Regions from separate parts of the Thalassotalea aquiviva genome, predicted to be linked through region 2. Evidence: predicted binding sites of a transcription regulator. Region 2 holds the regulator's gene; the other holds the start of a gene.
The links. Region 2 encodes sigma-54, which starts transcription at its own class of promoters, with help from an activator protein. Its sites were predicted from a motif close to GTTGGCACGNNNNTNGNNT; they were not measured.
Positions count from the first base shown of each region.

Region 1: the regulator sigma-54 is predicted to act here: its motif matches at 4,933-4,951, upstream of ACAY00_RS01290 (HAD-IIB family hydrolase).

Region 1 covers NZ_CP166961.1:290,374-297,507, reverse strand. The annotation lists gene gltB (glutamate synthase large subunit) at 1-2,741, shown strand, start outside; gene ACAY00_RS01300 (FAD-dependent oxidoreductase) at 2,750-4,192, shown strand; gene ACAY00_RS01295 (hypothetical protein) at 4,373-4,582, opposite strand; gene ACAY00_RS01290 (HAD-IIB family hydrolase) at 4,987-5,841, shown strand; gene ACAY00_RS01285 (glycosyl transferase) at 5,862-7,109, shown strand.
Region 2 covers NZ_CP166961.1:531,328-542,295, forward strand. The annotation lists gene mgtE (magnesium transporter) at 1-1,325, opposite strand, end outside; gene ACAY00_RS02300 (HPr family phosphocarrier protein) at 1,569-1,844, opposite strand; gene rapZ (RNase adapter RapZ) at 1,903-2,760, opposite strand; gene ptsN (PTS IIA-like nitrogen regulatory protein PtsN) at 2,770-3,219, opposite strand; gene hpf (ribosome hibernation promoting factor) at 3,222-3,509, opposite strand; gene ACAY00_RS02320 (RNA polymerase factor sigma-54) at 3,533-5,026, opposite strand; gene lptB (LPS export ABC transporter ATP-binding protein) at 5,103-5,831, opposite strand; gene lptA (lipopolysaccharide transport periplasmic protein LptA) at 5,838-6,350, opposite strand; gene lptC (LPS export ABC transporter periplasmic protein LptC) at 6,340-6,906, opposite strand; gene kdsC (3-deoxy-manno-octulosonate-8-phosphatase KdsC) at 6,903-7,451, opposite strand; gene ACAY00_RS02345 (KpsF/GutQ family sugar-phosphate isomerase) at 7,473-8,447, opposite strand; gene ACAY00_RS02350 (calcium/sodium antiporter) at 8,471-9,439, opposite strand; gene mlaF (phospholipid ABC transporter ATP-binding protein MlaF) at 9,949-10,755, shown strand; gene mlaE (lipid asymmetry maintenance ABC transporter permease subunit MlaE) at 10,752-10,968, shown strand, end outside.

The DNA.
Region 1 (7,134 bases), 240 kb from region 2:
GTTGTGATACATTAAATCTTAATTATTCGTTGGAAGAAGGCTTAGAAAAGGCCATTATTCGGATCTGTGACCAAGCGGTACAGTCGGTCAGAGACAATAATACGGTTATTGTGATTTTAAGTGACCGTAAAATCAATAAAGACACCCTGCCAATCCCTGCAGCCATGGCTGTCGGTGCGGTGCAATCGCGCTTAGTAAAAGAAAACCTGCGCTGTGATTCAAACATTATCGTGGAAACCGCAACGGTTAGAGATCCCCATCATTTTGCCGTGTTATTGGGTTTAGGCGCTACCGCAATTTACCCATTCATGGCTTATGAAACCATTGAGACCATGGCCGAAAAAGGTCAAATTAGCCTTTCGGCAAGAACCGCGGTGGAAAACTACCGAAATGCGATTAACAAAGGCCTGTTTAAGATCATGTCAAAAATGGGCATTTCAACCATTGCCAGCTATCGTTGTTCAGGTTTGTACGAAATTATCGGTTTGGCTACGCCTGTGATGTCATTGTGCTTTGAAGGCATTCCGAGTCGCATTGAAGGCGCCGATTTTAAAGACATCGAACAAGATCAAATTAATCTGGCCCGTAAAGCGTGGTTACCACATCAAAAAATGGCTCATGGTGGCTTATTAAAATATGTCCACGGTGGTGAGTACCACTGCTTTAACCCTGACGTCGTATCGAGCCTGCAAAAAGCCGTTCAAACAGGCGATTACAACAGCTATCGAGTATACGCTGATGCCGTAAATAAGCGCCCGCCAGCAACTTTGCGAGATTTAATAGGCTTTAAAACCGATGTAAAACCTATTGCCCTAGAACAGGTTGAAGATGACAACCTGTTATACCCGCGCTTTGACAGTGCCGCTATGTCTATTGGTGCCTTAAGCCCTGAAGCTCATGAAGCACTGGCTATTGCGATGAATCGTTTAGGCGGTTTTTCTAATTCAGGAGAAGGGGGTGAAGATGCTAGCCGCTTTGGTACAGTACGTAATTCTCGTATTAAGCAAGTTGCTTCCGGTCGTTTTGGGGTAACCCCGCATTACTTAGTCAATGCCGATGTATTACAAATTAAAATAGCACAAGGCGCAAAGCCCGGTGAAGGAGGACAATTGCCGGGTGATAAGGTCACGCCTTTAATTGCAAAACTGCGCTTCTCGGTCCCTGGTGTCACTTTAATTTCACCGCCACCACATCATGATATTTATTCCATTGAAGATCTCGCACAGCTGATCTTTGATCTCAAGCAGGTCAATCCAACCTGTATTGTCTCGGTTAAACTGGTGTCAGGCCCAGGTGTCGGTACCATCGCCTCAGGTGTCGCCAAAGCTTATGCCGACTTTATTACCATTTCTGGTTACGATGGTGGTACAGGGGCTAGCCCTCTTACATCGGTCAAGTATGCTGGTTGCCCTTGGGAGCTCGGGTTAGCCGAAGCACATCAAGCCTTGGTGGAAAACGGCTTACGGCACAAGGTGAGATTACAAGTTGATGGGGGCTTAAAAACCGGTGTCGACATTGTTAAAGCGGCTATTTTAGGGGCTGAAAGCTTTGGTTTTGGCACCGCGCCTATGGTCGCCTTAGGGTGTAAGTTCTTACGCATTTGCCACTTAAATAACTGTGCCACAGGGGTAGCAACGCAAGATCAATTACTGCGTGATGAATATTTTAAAGGCTTACCTGAACAAGTGATGAATTACTTTCGTTTTATTGCGCAAGAGGTACGGGAAATTCTTGCCAGCTTAGGGTTAACCAGCCTGAACCAAGCCATTGGCCGTACTGACCTACTGGTTGCATTAGAAGGTAAAACAGCAAAACAACAAAACCTAAATTTAGCCCGTATTTTAGCCCCAGTGGTCGCGAAAAAACATACGGCATTGCATCAAACTGAAAGCAACACCCCATTTGACAAAGCTCGACTAAACCATGCGATTTTAGCGCAAGTTAAGGAAAGTATTGAACAAAAGTGTGGTGGTTTGTTCAACTTTACCATTAATAACACCGACCGCTCTGTTGGTGCCTTGATTTCGGGAGAGATTGCGCGTTTGCACGGCAATCAAGGCATGAGTTCAGATCCGATTAACCTTCATTTAACCGGAACCGCTGGCCAATCATTTGGTTGTTGGAATGCCGGCGGTTTACACATGACCTTAACCGGCGATGCCAATGATTATGTAGGTAAAGGTATGGCTGGCGGGGCAATTTTTATCATGCCACCTAAAGGGGTAACCTATGAGCCTCACCTAACCCCGATTATGGGCAACACGTGCTTATATGGTGCTACCGGTGGGTATTTATATGCTGCTGGACGTGCCGGTGAACGATTTGCGGTACGAAACTCGGGCTGTCATGCCGTTGTTGAAGGTGTCGGTGATCATGGCTGTGAATATATGACAGGCGGGATTGTGACGATTTTAGGACAAGTAGGGTTGAACTTCGGTGCAGGTATGACCGGAGGCTTTGCTTACATTCTTGATCAAGATAACGACTTAGACATTCGTCTAAATGCTCAGTCTATCGAGGTCATAAATGTCACCGACCATAACATCCATCTAGAACATTTACGTGGCATTATCAACCAGCACTTTGAACATACACACAGTGCACGTGCCCAACATATTCTGGAAAACTTTGAACAATTTAGTCGTTACTTTAGGCTAATTAAACCCATAGCGACCGATATAAAAACATTACTAGGCCACCGTAGTCGTTCGTCAGCTGAGTTAAGAGTTCAGGCACAGTAGGAATTAATATGAGTAAAAATGTATATCAATTTGTTGACGTTAAGCGTATTGATCCGCCTAAAAAGGACATTAATGAACGCAAAACCAATTTCGTTGAAATTTACCAACCATTAAGCGATGAACAAAGCGCGGGTCAAGCAGACCGTTGCATAGACTGCGGTAATCCTTACTGTGAATGGAAATGCCCTGTACATAACTACATCCCACAATGGCTTGAACTGGTTACCGAAGGAAAAATATTTGAAGCCGCCGATTTATGCCATCAAACCAATTCTCTGCCAGAAATGTGCGGCCGTGTTTGTCCACAAGACAGATTATGTGAGTCTACGTGTACCCTAAATGATGAGTTTGGGGCGGTGACCATTGGTAATATTGAAAAATACATTACCGATACCGCTTTTGCTCAAGGTTGGAAACCCGACTTGTCGCATGTCGTGTCTACAGGTAAAACCGTTGCCGTTATTGGCGCGGGTCCGGCCGGTTTAGCGTGTGCCGATGTTTTAACCCGAAACGGGGTAAAGGCGGTAGTGTATGACAAGCAATCAGAAATAGGCGGCTTACTAACCTTTGGTATTCCGGCATTTAAATTAGAAAAAGATGTCGTGATCAAACGTCGCCACATTTTTGAACAAATGGGCATAGAGTTTAAACTCAATATTAATGTGGGTAAGGACATCCCTTTTCATGATATTAGCGAGCAATACGATGCAGTATTTTTAGCATTGGGCACCTATACCGACATGACCGGTGGTTTTGAACATGAATCTGCAACCGGTGTATACAACGCCTTAGATTATTTGATTGCAAATACCCAAAAAATCATGGGCATTGAACGAGGTGCTAAACCCTACACCAACTTTAACAATAAAAAAGTGGTTGTTTTAGGTGGTGGTGATACGGCGATGGACTGTGTGCGTACGGCCATTAGACAAGGTGCCAGTGAGGTTACCTGTGCGTATCGTCGCGACAAAGAAAACATGCCAGGCTCCCCGCGCGAAGTACAAAATGCGACCGAAGAAGGCGTTGATTTTCAGTTTAATTTACAGCCGTTAGATATCTCGGTGGATGCTCATGGGGTTGCCAACGGAGTTAAGTTCGTAAGAACCGAACTTGGTGAACCTGATGCTAATGGCCGTCGTAGTCCTAAACCGATTGAAGGTAGTGAGTTTATTATGCCTGCAGATGCTGTGGTGATAGCCTTTGGTTTCTTGCCAAGCCCACCTAAATGGATGCAAGATGCGGGGGTGAAAGTTGACTCACGTGGTCGAGTAATCGCATCAGAGCATTCTAACTTTGCTATGCAAACCAGTAAGCAAAATATTTTTGCCGGTGGTGATATGGTGCGAGGTTCTGACTTAGTGGTCACCGCCATTGATGAAGGGCGCAAAGCCGCTTTAGGCATTTTAGATTTCGTCTTGGCTGAAGAGCTGATTCACTTTCAGCAAGCTTAAGGGATTAAAACTTTAGCAATAAGAATGTAGATAAAAGCACTACTTAGTAGTGCTTTTATCATTGAACGAGGATTGTTTGTCTAAGGTCTGATCAGGGTTACTAGTTATGCTCGTTATAAGGCACGCTTGTAAAGCCAATTTAGTGACGCCTTTTAGAGCACTAAATCGATAAAAAAGCATTTATGCCTGCCTAAATTCATCCAAGCCCTCATAGGTCGATTCGAATGCTATACCCAAACCCAGTCCGAAGGCCCAACCATCATTACTTTTGGTGAAATCATCGACCAAAGGTAAAGGAACCAAAGCTGTATTTTTGTCCTGGGCTAATGCTGACTCAAAGCATATACAATTTATCAGCATGATCAGAACGATAGCGACAATTTTATTCATTAGGATTCCTCATTACTGTGGATTGGGATAGATTCCCCCCAATGAATGAACATGCCATCAATTTCAGTTAATATTTTTCCATAGAGATCAAATATTTAGCGCTATGTGCATGCTTATTTTAAATCCATTTATTCATAGCCTCTGGTCTTAAAGTGTCGCCCCGCCTAGAGTCTGTTCAAACGGTTGTGCCCTAGCAACGACAGCCAAGGTTACCCTATCCCCCTGCTTCACGTTCGATTTAAATTTTCAGCACATGCACCAACTTAGCGCAAAAACGCACCTTTCAAGCTCAATAAATAAAGCAATAAAATACTAAGCCCCACTTTAGTGCGCTTGATTCGAATCTTTGAGTTGGTATAGTAATTGCAACATTTTATTTACATCAAACCTTAAGGGAGCAAGCAGTGGCGCAAGAATATATTATCTCGACGGACTTAGATGGCACGTTACTCGATCACCATACTTACAAATTTTACAAAGCCATTCCTGCGCTTGAATACTGTCAGCAACTATCTGTACCCATTATTTTTAATACCAGCAAAACCTTTGCAGAAACTGAAAAGCTGTGCAAGCAGCTCAATAATAATCACCCTTTTATCATTGAAAACGGTTCGGCGTTATATATTCCAAAAGGCTACTTTACAGAGGCGTTATTAGAGCGCTTTGAAAAATCTGATGCTGGCCAATATTGGTTATTACATTTTGGTTTAAATCGCAGTGAAATCTTATCGCGATTAACCACGTTAAAAGCCGGTCATAATTATCAGTTTACCGGCTTTGCTGGTCTGTCTATGCGCGATCTGGCCAATGACTGTGGTTTGTCAATGGAGCAAGCGGCAATGGCCAAAGAAAGACAGTTTTCAGAGCCACTAAAGTGGCAAGATAGTCAGGTAAAAATGGAAGCATTTAAAAAGCATTTACAGCTCTTTGGCTTATACGGCTTAGAAGGGGGGCGTTATTTACATGTGCAAGGCCAGAGTAATAAAGCCAAACCCTTACTGTTTTTAAAATCTTTGTACGAGCAGGCGTCGAAGGATTCAGGCGCTAAGCATAAATTAATAGCCTTAGGTGATAGTGGTAACGATAGAGCAATGCTTGAATGTGCCGATATTGCTGTGGTTATTCAATCACCTACTCATAAAGATCCAATTATCGATACGCATAAAAACCTTATCCGCTCCAAGGGCATAGGACCTAGTGGCTGGAACGAAACCATATTATCTATTTTGCAACCGCAAGCAAATCAAACGACTTTATAGTCAAAATTAAGGAGATCTCCATGGGCGATTTTTATCAAAATGGCATTATTACCACGTTACATAATTTATCTCGCCGCCCTGTAGAAGACGTAGAGGCGGAGCTATCCGAATTTTCTAAAAAGCGACCAATGGGACTGGTTTTACCGAGCCTTTATTCTGAATTACAAACTAAGGCCTTGCCCAATATTGTTAACGAATTAAAGGAGGTCCCTTACCTATCTCAAATCGTAATTGGTTTAGATAAGGCGGATGAAACAGAATATCGTCATGCATTAGAATTTTTTGCGCAATTACCGCAACATCATAGGGTTCTTTGGAATGACGGCCCGCGCCTAAAAGCCATTGATAAAGAGTTAAAAGAACTTGGCTTAGCACCGGAACAAATGGGCAAAGGACGTAATGTTTGGTATTGCTTTGGTTATATGCTGGCCTGCAATCAGGTTGAATCAATCGCCCTACATGATTGCGATATTTTAACCTATGATCGCAATCTTTTAGCTCGCTTAATTTACCCTGTCGCTAACCCTAAATTTAATTATGAATTTTGTAAAGGCTACTACGCCCGCACCGCTAACGGAACCTTAAATGGTCGGGTCAGCCGTTTGTTGGTGACGCCGTTAATTAGAGCCCTTAAAAAGCAAGTCGATGATACAGAGTATTTAGATTATTTAGACAGTTACCGTTATCCGCTGGCGGGTGAATTTTCATTTAGAATTGATGTCTTAAACGATTTACGGATCCCAAGTGACTGGGGTTTAGAAATTGGTGTTCTGGCCGAAATGAAACGCAATTACGCCACCAATCGTTTATGTCAGGTCGACATTGCCGATATTTACGATCACAAGCATCAAGATTTGTCGGCTGAAGATGAAAATGGTGGTTTATCAAAAATGTCGATAGACATCGCCAAAGCGCTATTTCGTAAGCTCGCGATTCAAGGCACTGTATTTAACGCTGGCCGTTTTCGTACGATTAAAGCCACCTATTATCGAATCGCATTGGATTTTATCGAAACCTACAAAAATGACGCCATCATTAACGGTCTCGATTTAGATGTTCACAAAGAAGAAAAGGCGGTGGAGTTATTTGCCGAGAATATCATTAAAGCCGGTCAGAAATTTTTAGAAGATCCTATGGAAACGCCATTTATTCCAAGCTGGAACCGCGTTATTAATGCCAAGCCCGATATTTTTGACCGTCTAAAACTCGCAGTTGAACAAGACAACGCTGAATTTAGCCAAAAGATCATGAATACAAAATCAGCGTAAACGTTAAAAGACGCTCTAAGCAAAG
Region 2 (10,968 bases):
GCGAAAATACCGACCACATCGGTAACGGTTGTTAAAATCACGCTACCAGCAAGGGCTGGGTCAATGTCCATTTTCTTTAACATCAGTGGAATTGAAACCCCGGCAATACCGGCGGCAGTCAGGTTCATTAACATAGCAAAGGCAATGATCCCTCCAAGTAACAAGTCCTGCTTCCATATCGACACGATTGAAGCGATCAATAGGGCCCAAATCACCCCGTTTAAAAATCCGATAGCCAATTCTTTATTTAATATGTTACGGGCATTATTCTCACCGATATGACCAAGCGCCATGCCCCTAATAACGAGGGTTAAAGTTTGCCCACCAGCAACCCCGCCCATGCTTGGCACCAAAGAGTTGAGCACGGCTAAAATCGCCATTTGCGATAGAATACCTTCAAATAAACTGGAAACAGCAACGGCCATCAATGCGGTGATCAGGTTTACGCCAAGCCAAACAGAGCGTTGTTGGGTACTTTTTAATACCGGAGCGAAGGTATCGGCTTCATCATCAAGACCGGCCATACTCATCATTGAGTGCTCAGCACCCTCACGAATGATATCAACCACATCATCAATAGTTATTCGGCCTAACAGGTGACCTTGATCATCAATAACCGGCGCCGAAACCCAGTCATAGCGTTCAAACAAGGTAGCCACTTCATTCTCATCCATTGCCGCAGGAATGGTGACGGTATCATAATTGGTGATATCAGAAATCGGTTGCTCAGGTCTTGCCGTAATAAGGTTTGCCAACGACACCGAGCCGATAAACTTGTCATCGCGATTGACCACATAAAATGAGTCGGTGGCATCTGGTAACTCACCGCGAAGACGTAAGTAGCGCATAATCACATCTATGGTCACATCGGGACGAAGTGTGATGGTATCGGTATTCATGATACCACCAGCGGTATCTTCTTCGTATGAAAGCGCTTGCTCTACTCGCATTTGATCTTGGCTATCAAGCGAATTGAGTACTTCTTGATAAACCGAGTCTGGTAACGTTCGAAGAACTTCGGCTAGATCATCAATGTCCATGCCTTCGGCTGCCGCCGCCAGTTTTTCTGGCTGCATGTTCTTTAAGATGCCTTTACGCACCTCTTCGGATAATTCTTCGAGAATTTCACCCTGAAAATCAGGGTCGGTAAGTTGCCATAAGACTTGTCGGCTTTTCGCTGGCGAAGACTCAAGTAACAGAGCAATATCGTAAGCCGGCATGTGTTGAAACATTTTACGGACGTAGACAAACATACCGCTTTCAAGAGCAGTGTTAATCTCGAGTAATCGTTTTTGGCTTATTTCTTGCTCTGATATTTCCGGCATTAATCACCCTGTGCCGATAAAAACCGATTCTACTTAGTAAATGAACAGGTTTGGTTTCTTGATTTTATTGACGTAAGTTTATCGTATATATGAACTTTTATCAGCTTTTTCTTTTAAAAGCCTGAACCATAAGAAGGTGAGATAGCTACTTCAGGACCAGAAACGGTAAGGCTTTTAGCCGAGGGAGTGTGATGAAAACGACAAATATTAAGCCTAACAGTGGACCTATAAATAAGGTCGTGCTTATTCGCCTTCATCAAATTTATTTGAAAACAATTCACAAATGGCATCTAGCGCTTGCTTGGCATCAACCCCTTCGCTGTGAATGGTGACATGCTTACCTTTGCTGCCCGTAAGTAGCATTAATGCCATGATGGATTCAGCCTCAGCTGATTTACCTTCAAGATCAAGGGTGACTTTCGCATCAAATGACATGCTTAATTTGGCCAGCTTAGTGGCAGCTCGAGCATGCAATCCAAGTTTATTTTCAATGAGAACGGTGCGGGAAAACGAAGTCATTATAGTCCTTTTATTACCCCTATGAATAAAGTAAAACATAGGGGAGCGCTGGTTGAGATTAACTGGGGTGATTGGCACTTAATTCACGGTGGCGTATTTGTACGTCTTTATTTTCTTTACGAAATTGTTTGGCTAATTGTTCTACTAAATACACACTGCGGTGCTTGCCACCAGTACAGCCAATCGCAACGGTTAAATAAGTTCGGTTATTACGTTCTAAATGAGGCAACCAAGTCATCATAAAACTGTTTATTTGCCACATAAATTTCGTCACCACCGGTTGGCTCGCTAAAAATTCTTGCACCGGTTGCTCTAATCCGGTGTGGTTTTTTAAGCCCTGCTCCCAAAATGGGTTTGGTAAGAAGCGGGCATCAAAAACATAGTCGGCATCCGTCGGTACCCCATATTTAAAACCAAATGATTCCAATACGATGACCATAGACCCCGTTTTACTGCCTAAAATACGCTCTCTGACGAGATCGGCGAGTTGATGGGGCGTTAGCTTACTGGTATTGATATATAAGCTGGCTCGGCTTGAGACGGGCTCTAATAGCTTCTTTTCGGTTTCAATGGCTTGATCAAGCGCCATATTCTTGCGAATAAGCGGGTGCAAACGACGGGTTTCACTAAAGCGTCTGATCAGCTCTTGATCATCGGCATCAAGATATAAAATGCTTAACTCAACCGTCTTAGGTAAGTAGTCTATGATTTCTTTGGCGTCTTCAGGATTACTTGGTAAGTTACGAACATCCAAAGATACGGCAACGTTTTCATAATCGTTGATGACGGTGTGGGTTAAAGCGGGTAATAAATTAACTGGAATGTTGTCAACACAGTAATAGCCTAAATCTTCTAATACGCGTAATGCAACGGATTTACCTGACCCTGAACGGCCACTGACAATGATAAGTTTCATAATGCTCTGCTAACAAGCGATAAGGGTTTGATAGAGTTGATCCGACGTTTGGCAACGACGTATCTTGCGACAAAATTCTTTTTCACTAAAACGTTTGGCAATGCTGGCAAGCGTTTCAAGGTGACGCTCACATTGCTGGCTTGGAACAAATAGCGCAACAAAAATGTCGACCGGTTTATCATCAATAGCATCAAACTCTACCGGTTTTGCCGTTGTTAATAAAATGGCCACGACTTTGTCGGCGTTATCTAAACGCCCGTGAGGAATGGCAATGCCGTTACCAATGCCTGTACTACTAAGCTTTTCACGATTTAATAACGTATTGAGTAACTCTTTTTCACTGCTTGTTCTTATTTTTTGGCTGGCCAGTTTGCTGATGTGTTCTAGGACGGTCTTTTTGCTGGTGCCAGGGACTGCACACACGGTGCAGTCTGGAGTGAGTAATTCTGTTAAATTCATAATTAATGTTTGGTAAGTTTGGCTTTGTATTTTAAAACCTGTCTGTCCAATTTATCAATAAGTGCATCAATAGCAGCATACATATCTTGATCGGATGATGAGCCAAATATTTCGCCACCGTTAACATGTAAAGTTGCTTCGGCAATTTGCTCTAACTTCTCAACCTTTAAAAACACTTGAACATTATTAATATGATCAAAATGCCGCTCTAATTTTTCAAACTTAGACTCAACATAGTTGCGCATAGAGTCGGTGACGTCTACATGATGCCCAGATAGATTAATTTGCATAAGCGTTTTCCTTTTATTCAAAGCTACAATAAGCTTTTACGTTGGTTAGAAGGTGGAATAGCCAAAGATTCTCGATATTTAGCTATCGTTCTGCGTGCAACATTAATGCCTTGATCGGCAAGTAACTGCGCCATTTTACTGTCGCTTAATGGCTTGCTTGGGATCTCAGCGTCGACGAGCTTTTTAATCAAGGCTCGTATCGCGGTTGAAGAGCATTCACCACCGTTTTCTGTACTGACATGACTTGAAAAGAAATATTTTAATTCAAAAATACCTCTTGGGGTGTGCATGTACTTATGAGTGGTGACTCGAGATATTGTTGATTCGTGCATTTCTACTGCTTCAGCAATATCATTTAAAACCATCGGACGCATTGCTTCAGGGCCATGTTCAAAGAACGCTTGTTGGCGTTGAACAATGCAATTTGACACTTTTAATAAGGTATCATTTCGACTTTCAAGGGATTTAATAAACCACTTAGCTTCTTGCAAATGGGAACGCACAAATTGGCTTTCATCGGTGTTTCTCGATTTAGTCAAAGAAGCATATTGCTGATTTATCCCAAGCCTTGGTGCGGTATCTGGGTTAAGTTCAACAACCCAGCGGCCATTTTTCTTAAACACACTTACATCGGGTACAATGTATTGCTCATCATTGGCGACAATAACATCACCTGGTCGAGGGTTAAGGCTATGAATTAACAGCATAACCTCTTTCAGTTGTGGTTCTTTAAGGCGAGTCTTGCGCATTAATTGGCGATAATCACGATTACCCAAAAGCTCAATATGATCTTTAATGATTTGTTTGGCTTCTTTTAAATATGGGGTATTGGAGTCAAACTGATTTAACTGAATAATTAAGCAATCACTGATTGATTGAGCGCCCACGCCAATCGGGTCGAACATGTTAATGCGTTTTAATACCGCTTCAACTTCGTCAAGTTCAACCTCGTCATCGCCAAGGCTTGCCAACACATCTTCGGTTGTGATGGTCAAATAACCACTGTCATCAATGGCATCAATAATCGCCACCGCGATGGTGCGGTCAGTGTCTGAAAATGGTGTTAACTCCATCTGCCAAAGTAAGTGATCTCTAATTGACTCGGTTGTTTCGCCTTGATAGGTGTATTCATCATCTGAAGACGACTTTAGTCCGGTGTTTGATACCCCAGCGCTGAAACTTTCTTCCCACGTTGTATCGACGTTAAGATCTTGGGGGATTTCATCTGAACTGAGTTGTTCTGATGTACTGACTTCGTCGGAGTTGATATTGGCATCATCGTGACTGTCGCTGTTAGCGTGCGCTGTTTCTTCGCTGACTTTTTTGTCAAACTCATCACCACCGTTGCTGTCCATTGGTTGTGTTTCATCGACTTCAAGTAAAGGATTGCTATCAAGGGCTTCTTGGATTTCTTGTTGTAAATCCAACGTGGAGAGCTGCAACAACTTTATCGCTTGTTGCAGTTGAGGTGTCATCGTTAAATGCTGCCCCATTCGGAGCTGAAGACTAGGTCTCATTATGTTTGAAATACTTCCATTTTACTCAGGCTAAACCTGACGTTTCTGATACATTTTTTATCGGTTTGTTATATAACTATAGCGTGAATTTCTCACCAAGGTATACATCACGTACTTGCTGGTTATTTAACACTTGCTGTGCATCCCCTTCAGCGATAAGTTCGCCATGGCTAACGATGTAAGCATGCTCACATACGTCAAGAGTTTCACGCACATTATGATCGGTAATTAATACCCCGATACCACGATTTTTAAGATGTAAAATTATTTTTTTAATATCGCCAACCGAAATCGGATCAACACCTGCAAAAGGTTCATCAAGTAAGATAAATTGTGGATCGGCCGCCAATGCTCTAGCGATTTCGACCCGGCGCCGTTCACCACCAGATAAACTTTGACCGGTATTATCTATGATGTGGGCAATATTAAATTCTTCGACCAAAGCTTCCAGCTTTTCTTGTCGTTGATCTGCGTTTAAATCTTTGCGTGTTTGCAAAATAGCCATAATGTTATCGGCAACGGTGAGTTTACGAAATATCGATGCTTCTTGCGGCAAATAACCTAAGCCCTTGCGAGCTCGCTCATGCATGGGTAATAAGGTTAAATCATCACCATTTAGGCTAACTCTACCTTGGTCGCTAGGAACCAAACCCACAATCATATAAAAAGAGGTGGTTTTACCCGCCCCATTAGGGCCGAGTAAGCCAACAACCTGACCCGCGTTTACGGTCAGACTGACATCTTTAACAACTTTTCTACCTTTGTATGATTTAGCTAAATTTTCTGCTTTTAATACCGAAGTCATTATGTGTTATTGCTCTGTTGGTTTTTCATCTTTTGCAGGAACTTTGCTGTCAGGCTTTAAAATGGTGGTGACACTTTCACTGCTTTCTGCGGTTAACTGCTCGGTTTCGGTGTTATAGGTAATAATATCTCCGCGCACCATACTGCCTTCTTGACTTACCGATGCATTACCCTTAATGGTTATCGTGTTGGTGCTAGGGGAATAAGAAATCTCATTCGCTTTAAGCTCGATTAGCTGACCATCTTCTAATAACTGACTAAACCTTGCCGGCTTGCCTTTGGCTAAGTAAGATTTGTTGTCACCATCACCATTTTGCGCAACTTGTACTAAGTCTGCTTCAATGGTCAAACTTCCTTGGGTGATTTTCACATCTTCAATGTAATTGGCCACTTTATTTTTTAAATCACTGGATTGGCGTTTAGCGACAATCACAATTTCTTGGTCCAGGTCTTTATCCCAAGCGACTGTAATTGGGCTTGCTAATATAACGGTTAAGCCGATGAGCGCCTTAATAGGCATGTTTTTTGTAAATAGTTTTAACATGTTCACTTATGGTCATTTGAGTAGAATTAATATCAACGAAAAGTCCGGCCCCATAGAGGGTAAAGTCTCGCCCTTTCATGATTATCTCTTGGTCTGAGGTGATCTCTTTTACCACCAAATCCATCGACAGTTCTTCACCCTGTATTTCTTTTATAAAGCCATTTTCATCACTGGAAATCAATCTCACCTGGTTTGACAAGGTTAATTGATTGGTTGCCGTTAATGAGCCTGATAATGCTGAAATAGTCCAATTAGGCTTGCCTTCACCAAGGTAAATGGTAAAACGAGGCTTCTTAAAGAGCGTCTGCTGTTCATCGGCAAAGTGGGTCATTTCATCTGCGTAAATAGTATGACTTAATTTACCATCAATATCATATTGATTGGAACTCAAACTCTGGGCAATAAAGTCAGGAATATTTTTATCAGCGACAGGCTCGGTTTCATCCATCATCGACTTTTGCCATTGAATGTAGCCATAAATCATGATGGCAATGGCAAAAATGATGGTTGAAATGGTATGCAACCGACTCATACACTGCTGCCTTTTGCCAAGGCTAATTTACCTTGGCTTTGGAGAATTAAGTCACAAAGCTCTCTAACCGCGCCAAAACCACCGTTTAATAGGGTCACGTAATCAGCCGCTTGGACTACCAGCGGGTGGGCATCATTTACCGCAACCCCTAAACCAACGTATTCGATACAGGCTAAATCTGGCACATCGTCACCTATATAGGCAATTTGATCAGGGCTTAGTTCCAAGTTTTGGCGAATGAACTCAAGCGCGGGAAGTTTATCTTCTTGCCCTTGAATAATGTGCTTAACGTTTAATGCTTGCATTCGATTGGTGACAATATTTGAGTTGCGGCCCGTTATAACCGCCACTTCAATACCAAATTGAGCCAAGGCTTTTATGCCAAAACCGTCTTTGGTATTGAACGCCTTTAATTCTTCACCGTCGTTACCCAGATAAATTCGACCATCGGAAAAGACACCGTCGATGTCACACACTAAAAGCTTAATTTGATTAGCTTTGGCAATAATTTTATCGGCTACTTGACCGTATAATGTGTCTGTCATGTTCATTGAATCTGCGGTCACTTAGAGAACTCCAGCTTTTAATATATCATGCATATTCATGGCGCCAATTGGAACCTGATGTTGGTTGACGATGATCAAACCATTGATACTTTTGTCTTCCATTAATTTTAATGCTTGTGCGGCGAGCATATCGGCATGAGCAACAATGGGGTTCCGAGTCATTACAGCACGTATTTGTGCAGTATGAATATTGATTTCTTCATCAAGGATACGTCTTAAATCGCCATCGGTAAATAAACCCACTAATTTATCTTGCGCGTTAACCACGGCCGTCATTCCCAAACCTTGGGTAGACATTTCCACTAAAGCGTCTTTGATTAATGCTGTTTCGTTGATTTTTGGAATTCGCTCATCGGTGTGCATAATATCGCTAAGGCGAAGTAATAAACGTTTGCCTAGACTACCGCCAGGATGTGATAACGCAAAATCATCAGCGGTAAAACCTTTCACATTTAACAGCGCCACAGCCAAGGCATCGCCCATCGCCAGGGTGGCTGTTGTACTTGACGTTGGTGCTAAGCCTAAAGGGCAAGCCTCTTTTGGCACTTTAATGCAAATATGGCAATCGGCAAGGTTGGCCAAGGTTGACTGAGGGTTGCCAGACATTGCGATAAGAGTGCAGCCAATGCGTTTAATGACGGGCAATATGGCCAATATTTCATTGGTCTCGCCAGAGTTTGAAATGGCTAATACCACATCATCGGTGGTGATCATGCCTAGATCGCCATGGCTTGCTTCACCAGGGTGGACAAAAAAAGCAGGGGTACCGGTACTGGCCAGAGTCGCCGCAATTTTACCACCGATGTGTCCCGACTTTCCCATGCCAATAACGACAACACGGCCGGTACACTCGTACATTTTTTTGCAGGCAAGGGCAAACTGATCATCAATAAAATTTTGTAAGTTTGCTATCGCTTGTTGTTCTATTTCTATTACTTGCGAGCCAAGTCGTTTAAATTCTTCTGCGTGTGGCATAGTTTTCCCTCACTACCTTAGGCTTAGCTGAAAATAAGGTATTGATAAATAATAAAACAGATAAATAATACAGCGCCTTTGACGCGAGTTACTCTAAAACCACGTCGGCGACTGAAACATAAGAAAAACAGCAGTAGGGTGATGGCAATCATAAACGGAATATCACGACTTGCCGCTTCTGGGTCGACGGCCCCAGGGGCGATTAAACCGGGGAGTGCTAATACCGCCAAAATGTTGAATAAATTTGAACCAATGATATTACCCAAAGCTAAATCGTCTTCTTTTTTAAGTAAACTGACGATACTCGCGGCTAATTCAGGCAAGCTCGTGCCAATGGCGATAATCGTCAAGCCGATAACCAAATCACTCATGCCCAATACCTTAGCAATGGCACTGGCTGAATTAACAAGGTAGTCAGCACTGAGCGGAAGTAGCACCATCCCAATGATTAACCAGAAAAATGCGGTCGCATTGCTGACAGAGTCAGGTAACTCTAATTCCGCCTCTATCAACATTTTATCGGTATTTTTTTGCTCTTTACTTTGTTTTATCGAATAGACAAGTAGGGTGCTGATAAACATGATAAACCCTAGCATTAATAACAAGCCTTCAATAAACGTAAAATTTAAGTCATACAGCATATAACCTGAAATACAGGTAACCAACAACAGTAAAGGTAATTCGCGCTTAAGTGTGCTAGAGCTCACCATCAGGGGTTTAACAAGGGCAGTCGCACCTAGTACTAAAGCAATGTTGGTTATATTAGAACCTAGGACGTTACCAATTGCGGTATCGGAACTGCCTTCAAGGGCCGCTGTTGCAGCGACCATCATCTCGGGAGCTGATGAACCCATAGCGACAATGGTCAAGCCAATAATTAATGGTGAAATACCAAAGTTTTTAGCAACTGCAGCAGCGCCAAAAACAAATTTATCTGCACTCCAAACCAGCGCAATTAATGATAAAACTAAAATGATTACTTCGATGAACATTCGTTGCTCCATTGTTATAGCCATAAATTGTCGCTTTAAACGAGACAAATGGAAAGACCTAATGCTCTATTTGTAGATAAAAATTTAAATTACTTCGCTTTATAAATAAACCTTACACAGAAATCACCCGTAAAGGTCAATATTATGTTGTTTTATCGGGATTAAAAATCCTCTTGGGCGTTGTTTACTGATGACAGTGTTGTCATTAAATGGTTTTGTTAACGGCATTCATTTTACGACAAACAGGATTTGAATTTACTAACGTCGCCTCGTTGGAGCGGGTTATTATTTCACAAAATATCTCGTTAGGGCGTTGAAATTTATTAAACTGCCCAAACCTTTAAGCAAAACCATTTCGTGCTCCTAACAAGGATAAAGAATTGAATACAAAAAAATACCGACCCTCGTTATTCATAAATATTTACGTTTTTGTGATGCAAGTGGCTCTGTCCTCAGGTAGAATTTGGTGTTACTAAATGAAAAACAATGAGTATAGCTCGCATCATCATATGTCAAATACCCTAGTCGAAATTAAAAATCTGAGCTTTTTTCGGGAACAGCGCTGTATCTATGACAATATCAGCTTAAAGATTCCCAAAGGCAAAGTGACTGCCATTATGGGACCAAGTGGTATTGGTAAAACAACGTTGTTGCGGTTAATTGGTGGTCAACTTAAACCACACTCTGGTGAGATTTTATTTGCTGGGCAAAACATTCCTAGTTTAAGCCGTAACCAGTTGTATCAAACGCGCAAAAAAATGAGCATGTTGTTTCAATCAGGGGCACTATTTACTGACATGAGTGTCTATGAAAATGTCGCTTTTCCTATCCGAGAACATACAAAACTACCAGAAGATATCATTGATAAAATGGTATTAATGAAATTGGAAGTGGTTGGTTTGCGCGGCGCTAAAGATTTGAAACCGAGTGAACTTTCAGGCGGTATGGCGCGTCGTGCTGCGTTAGCTCGCGCCATAGCCTTAGATCCAGATTTGATTCTTTACGATGAGCCTTTTGCTGGCCAAGACCCAATATCTATGGGGGTTATTGTTCGCTTGATCAAAGATCTTAACGATGCACTCGGGCTCACCTCGGTGGTGGTATCGCACGATGTTAAAGAAGTGATGAGCATTGCGGATTACATCTATATTGTTGCTGAACAAAAGGTTATTGGTGAAGGTACCGCTGATGAAATATTGGCCCAACAATCTGAATTGGTACAACAATTTATAAATGGCGAAGATGATGGTCCGGTACCATTTCATTTTCCAGCCAAAGATTACAAACAGAATTTGTTCAAAGAGAAAGGTAAATGATAGCAAGTATTCAATTGTTGGGGCGTCGAACGTTAGAGCTCCTAGCGGGATTAGGCCGGGCTGTCATTACGCTGCTATCTGCGATTGCGCATTTGCCAAACCCTAAGAAAGGTTGGCCGTTATTCTTACAACAGGTGTATTCGGTAGGGGTCTTATCCTTAATCATCATCGTGGTCTCTGGCTTGTTCATCGGCATGGTTTTGGCTTTGCAAG